DNA from 2 places in the Kocuria sp. CCUG 69068 genome. Region 2 is predicted to be linked to the other one. Evidence: predicted binding sites of a transcription regulator. Region 2 holds the regulator's gene; the other holds the start of a gene.
The links. Region 2 encodes HrcA, which represses chaperone genes, less so after heat shock. Its sites were predicted from a motif close to TTNGCACTCGNNNNNNNCGAGTGCNAA; they were not measured.
Positions count from the first base shown of each region.

Region 1: a site for HrcA is predicted at 1,761-1,787, ahead of groES (co-chaperone GroES). Genes of this name have one in related genera too.

Region 1 covers NZ_PDDL01000052.1:15,277-18,423, reverse strand. Annotated here, with positions in the region: gene CRM73_RS11155 (ABC transporter permease) at 1-444, opposite strand, end outside; gene CRM73_RS11150 (ABC transporter substrate-binding protein) at 526-1,521, opposite strand; gene groES (co-chaperone GroES) at 1,953-2,249, shown strand; gene groL (chaperonin GroEL) at 2,408-3,147, shown strand, end outside.
Region 2 covers NZ_PDDL01000041.1:17,494-20,640, forward strand. Annotated here, with positions in the region: gene CRM73_RS09755 (16S rRNA (uracil(1498)-N(3))-methyltransferase) at 1-61, opposite strand, end outside; gene dnaJ (molecular chaperone DnaJ) at 58-1,209, opposite strand; gene hrcA (heat-inducible transcriptional repressor HrcA) at 1,281-2,288, opposite strand; gene CRM73_RS09770 (DUF3097 domain-containing protein) at 2,463-3,147, shown strand, end outside.

The sequences.
Region 1 (3,147 bases), on a different contig from region 2:
GGGCACGATGAGGGAGGAGCGCAGGGAGACGCGGCGCAGGAAGAGGAAGAAGACCATGGTCCCGATGAAGGCCGCGGTCACGGCGCCGAGCATCCGGGTGAGGACCGTGGCGGTGGGCACCAGGAGCACGACGAGCAGCAGCCCGAGCCCCGCCCACTCGGTGGTGCCCGTGGTGGTGGGCTCCACGAAGCGGTTCTGCGTGAGCAGCTGCATCACCAGGCCGGACATGGACATGGCGGCGCCGGCCAGGACCAGGGCGATGGTGCGGGGGATCCGCGTGATCGCGAACATCTCGTCGCCGTCCTCGGCGCCGAAGACGTCGTAGACCCCCGTGAGGAGGGACGCGGCCAGCAGCGCGAGGACGCCGAGCGCACCGAGCAGCAGCTTCCAGTCGAACAGCGAGCCCTTGCTCGCCGCGGGGGGTCTCGACACGATCGTCGACATGGGGTCAGTCCTTCCTCCGGCCTCGTGCCCGGCGGACGGCGGTGGTGGGGCGGACGCCGCCACCGCCGTCCGGACGATGGGTCAGTCCCGCGCGCCCATGGCGTCGGCCAGGGTGTCGAAGAACTCGGTGTAGGTCTGGATGCCCTCGTTGGTGTAGGTGTCCCGGGGCATGTAGACGACCTGGCCCTCCTGCACCGCGGTGACGTTCTGCAGGGCCGCGGCGTTCTCGATGACCTCCTGCGCCGGGGTGTACTCCGGGTCCTCGGCGGAGATCGCGGCGTCGCGGTCCAGCACGAGGATCCAGTCGGGGTTCGAGTCGGCGATCGCCTCCACGGAGATGTCGTCGCCCTGGTGGTCGTCGCTGGCGCCCTCGACCTCGAGGGCCGGTGCGAAGTCGAAGATCTCGAACAGCGGGCCCAGGGTGCGTCCGTTGCCCGGGGCGATGAAGCCGATCTCGCCGCCGGAGACGGTGACGGCCATGACCGTGTCGCCGGGCCGGTAGCCGTCGACGACGCGCTGCATCGCCGCGTCGAAGTCGCCGTTGATCTGCTCGGCCTCGTCCTCGCGGTCGAAGACCTGGCCCAGGACGGAGGTCTGCCGCTTCAGCTCCTCGTCGAAGGGCTCTTCCTCCCGCGGGTCGAGCTCGACGATGGTGGCCTCCGGCACCAGGTCGGCGAAGTCCTCGCGGTAGTCGGCGAAGCGCTGGCCGTTGACGATGAGGTCGGGGTCCGCGGCGACGACGGCCTCGAGGTCGGGCTCGCGGTGGTTGCCGAGGTCGACGACGGACTCGTCGTCGGCGTAGGCGATGGTGTCCGGCATGAGGGCGCGCGGGGCCGCCGCCAGTTCGACGCCCCACTCGGCGAGCGTCTCGAAGGTGCGGTTGTCGGTGGCGACGACGGACGCCGGCGGGGCCTCGACCGTCTGCGTGCCGTAGTTGTCCTCGACCTCGACCGTGGCGGCGGAGGGCGCGGACGACTCCGCGGAGGCGGCCTCGTCGCCCTGGGCCGTGCCGCAGGCGGTGAGGGCGAGGACACCGGCGACGGCCAGGAGGGCAGCCGGGTGCTGGGTGCGGTTCATGGTCTTCCTTCGTGCAGAGGACGCCGGCGTGCTCCGGGGTGGCGGACGCCGGCGGGATCCGATGGGCGCGACGGACCTGCGCACGGATGCGCCGGGACGTCGAGGAGGGCACCGCTGCTCGGCCGAGGTAAGGGTTGCCTTACCGCTCAACCTAGAGGGTCGGGCGGGCGTGAGGCAAATCATTGGCGAACACGGGCGTGACCTAATTCCCGCCGGACGTTCCCGCGGGGGTCGGCGCGCTGGCACTCGCCTTGACCGACTGCCAGCCCGCTCCTACAGTTGGCCTTGGCACTCTCCGGGTGAGGGTGCTAAGGGCCAGGCGATCGACCGGCACCGCGACGACGGTCGGTGCGCCGATCGGCCCGAAGCTCGACGGCGGGCTCCGCCCGCGGTCGCCCACCGTTTTCCACCCCTACAGACAAGGAGAGATCGTGTCGGTCTCCATCAAGCCTCTCGAGGATCGCATCGTCGTCCAGCCGCTCGCCGCTGAGCAGACCACCGCGTCCGGTCTCGTCATCCCGGACACCGCCAAGGAGAAGCCCCAGGAGGGCAAGGTCCTGGCGGTCGGCCCCGGTCGTGTCGACGACTCCGGCAACCGCATCCCGGTCGACGTCCAGGAGGGCGACGTCGTGATCTTCTCGAAGTACGGCGGCACCGAGGTCAAGTACAACGGCGAGGAGTACCTGGTCCTCCCGGCCCGCGACGTGCTCGCCGTCGTCGTCAAGTAGACCGGGCCGCACCGACCCGGCGCAGACCGCGCAGTCCTGACGAAGGGTGCCCGCCGCACGCCCCGCTGTTCCGGCGGGCCCGCGGCGGGCACCCTTCGCCGATCCAGACCCCGAAACCCGCTGGCGACCCCAGCCACCCCAGAAGGAGCTCTTCGCCCATGGCCAAGCAGCTGGCGTTCGACGACGCCGCCCGCAAGTCCCTCGAGAACGGCGTCAACAAGCTCGCCGACACCGTCAAGGTCACCCTCGGCCCGCGCGGGCGCAACGTGGTGCTCGACAAGAAGTGGGGCGCCCCCACGATCACCAACGACGGCGTGACCATCGCCCGCGAGGTCGAGCTCGACGACCCGTACGAGAACCTCGGTGCCCAGCTCGCCAAGGAGGTGGCGACCAAGACCAACGACGTCGCCGGCGACGGCACCACCACCGCCACCGTGCTCGCCCAGGCGCTCGTCAAGGAGGGCCTGCGCAACGTGGCCGCCGGCGCCGACCCGCTGAGCCTCAAGCGCGGCATCGAGAAGGCCGTCGAGGCCGTCTCCGAGCGCCTGCTCGAGAACGCCCGCCCGGTGGAGGGCACCAACGTCGCCCACGTGGCGACCATCTCCGCGCAGGACCCGGCGATCGGCGAGCTCATCGCCCGGGCCTTCGAGACCGTCGGCAAGGACGGCGTCATCACGATCGAGGACGGCTCGAGCACCGAGGTGGAGCTCGACGTCACCGAGGGCATGCAGTTCGACAAGGGCTACCTGTCCCCGTCCTTCGTGACCGACGCCGAGCGCCAGGAAGCGGTCATGGAGAACTCCCTGGTGCTGCTGTACCAGGGCAAGATCTCCTCGGTGCCCGAGCTCATGCCCGTGCTGGAGAAGGTCCTCCAGGCCAAGAAGCCGCTGACCATCAT
Region 2 (3,147 bases):
CCGCCCCGGGACCGAGACCGGCGAGCCGGCCCGGCTCGACCTTGAAGACCGGCAGGCTCACAGGTCGGAGAACCGGTCCTTGAGCCGGGAGAAGAAGCCGCCGGAGCCGGCCGGGGAGTTCAGGGTGGTGCCGGTGGACTGGTCCTCGCCGCGCAGCCGGGACAGCTGCTCGAGCAGCTCGCGCTGCTCGTCGTCGAGCGCCGTGGGGGTCTCGACCTCGAGGTGGACGAACAGCTCGCCCCGGCCGCCGCCGCGCAGCCGGGTGGCACCGAGCTCGTGCAGGGTCACGGTGTGGCCGGTCTGCGTGCCGGGGCCGACGGGCACCTCGCGCTCGCCGTCGAAGGTCTCGAGGGTCACAGTGGTGCCGAGGGCCGCGGAGGTCATGGGCACCCGGACGCGGGCGTGCAGGTCGTCGCCCTGGCGCTCGAACGTGGGGTCGGGATCGACCTTGAGCTCGACGTAGAGGTCGCCGTTCGGCCCGCCTGCGGTGCCGGCCTCGCCCTGACCCGAGAGGCGGATCCGGTTGCCGGTCGAGACGCCGGCGGGGATCTTGACGGTCAGCGGGCGGCGGTCGCGCACGCGGCCCTCGCCGTAGCACTCGTGGCACGGGTGCTTGATGACGGTGCCGAAGCCCTGGCAGGTGGCGCACGGCGCCGCCGTGACCACGGTCCCGAGGATCGACTGGACCTGGCGCTGCACCTGGCCGGATCCGTGGCAGACGTCGCAGGTCTCGGGCTGGGTGCCCGCCTGGCAGCAGGTGCCGTCGCAGGTGGGACAGACCACGGCGGTGTCCACGGTGATCTTCTTCTCCGTGCCGAAGACCGCGTCCCGGAGGGTGACCCGGACGTTGATCAGGGCGTCCTGGCCCTGGCGGGTGCGGGACGCGGGTCCGCGCCGGCCGGAGCCGGCGCCGCCGGCGCCCTGGAAGAAGGTGTCGAAGATGTCGGCGAAGCCGAACCCCGTGCCGGGGAAGCCCCCGCCGAAGCCGGTGTCGGTGCCGTTCTCGTTGCCGGTCGCATCGTAGACGCGCCGCTTCTCGGGGTCGGAGAGGACGTCGTTGGCGTGGGAGAGGCGCTTGAAGTCCTCGGCGGCCTCCGGGCCGGGGTTGACGTCGGGGTGCAGCCGGCGGGCCTTCTTGCGGTAGGCCTTCTTGATCTCTTCCTGGCTGGCGTCCCGGGACACGCCCAGGGTCTCGTAGTGATCGCTCACCGTGGTCCGTTCTGTCGAGAGGTCTGTGGTGGGTTTCGCTGGTGGGCCCCGGGGACGGGGCCCGCGGGGGCTCAGCCCCCGAGGATACGGGAGAGGTAGCGGGCGACGGCGCGCACGGCGGCCATCGTGGACGGGTAGTCCATGCGCATGGGGCCCACGACCCCCACCTTGGACTGCGGCCCGTAGCCGGTGGCGACGACGGCGGCCTCGGACAGGGGGCCCTCGGCGTTCTCCGTGCCGATCCGCACGGCCACCCCGCGGGCGTCCTGCTCCATCTCGGAGAGCAGCCGGAGCATCACCACCTGCTCCTCGAGGGCCTCGAGGACCGGGCCGATGCTCAGGTGGAAGTCCCCGGTGGAGCGGGCGAGGTTGGCGGTGCCGGCCATGACCATGCGGTGCTCGGCCCCGCCCGCCGCGAGGGCGCCGACGGCCTCCGCCACGGCGGCGGCGGCCGACTGCAGCGGCGGGGCGGTGGCCGCGGTCATCACGGCGAGGGCGTCCGGCACCGCGGTCAGGGAGCGCCCGACCACGGCGGCCAGCACCCGGGCGCGCAGCTCGAGCAGCTGGGACTCCTCGAGCGGCGCCCGCAGCACGGCGACGCGCTGCGCCACCCGGCCGTTGGTCGGGATGAGCACCACCAGCACCCGGCCGGCGCCGAGGTCCACGACCTCGACGTGGCGCACGGTGACCCCGGAGGCGTGCGGGTACTGCACGACCGCGACCTGCTGGGTGAGCTGCGCGAGCAGCCGCACGGTGCGCTCCATGACGTCGTCGATGTCCGCGGCGTCGTCCAGCAGCCGCTGGATGGCCCGCCGTTCCGGGCCCGAGAGCGGCTTGACGGCCGCGATCTGGTCGACGAACGTGCGGTAGCCCTTGTCCGTGGGGATCCGGCCCGAGCTCGTGTGGGGGGCCGTGATCAGGCCCTCCTCCTCGAGCGCGGCCATGTCGTTGCGCACGGTGGCCGACGAGACGCCGAGCCGGTGCCGGTCCACGAGGGCCTTGGAGCCGACCGGCTCGCGGAAGTGCACGTAGTCCTCCACGATGGCCTGCAGGATCTGCAGTCGTCTCGGATGGTTCACGTCGCTCCTCCCCGGTTCGTCCACGCCCCCGAAGATGCCCTGGCACTCGGGTGGCCACAGTGCCAACGGCGTCCAGTGTAGCCCCCGTGTCCGACGGCCGGTCGCCCCCGCGGTTTGGTACGCTTCCGGCTGATCCGCGCCGGACGCGCGGCACCGCGACCCGGGAGGACGACCATGAGCCACCACGGCTGGGGGCCGCGCAGCCTCGACGACGACGCCCTCGCCCGCCGCCGGCCGGTCTCCGCGGAGGTCCCGGTCGCCCCGGGGATGATCCTGGAGGACGTCGCGACCGGCTGGGTCGGCGCGGTCGTGTCCCTGGAGACCATCGGCGGGATGCGCGTGCTGGGACTCGAGGACCGGAGGGGGCGGGTCAAGGCGTTCCCCCTGGGACCGGGGTTCCTGCTCGAGGGCGAGCCCGTGGTCGTCGTCGAGCCCCGCCGGGCCCCCGCGGCGCGCAAGCCCTCCCGCACGCGCTCGGGCTCCGTGGCCGTCGAAGGGCTGCGCGCGAGCACCGCCAAGGCCTCCCGGGTGTGGGTCGAGGGCTACCACGACGCCGAACTGGTGGCCAAGGTGTGGGGCCACGACCTGGCGGTCGAGGGCATCGTCGTGGAGCCGCTGCACGGCATCGACGACCTGCCCGCCGCCGTGCGGGAGTTCGGGCCGGGCCCCGGGCGGCGGCTCGGCATCCTCGTCGACCACCTCGTGGCCGGCTCCAAGGAGTCGAGGATCGCCGCGGAGACCATGCGCCTGCCCGGCGCAGCGGGCAACGTCCTGGTGCTGGGCCACCCGTACGTCGACATCTGGCAGGCGGTCAGGCCGCGCACCCTCGGCATCGACGCCTGGCCCGTGGTCCCGCGGG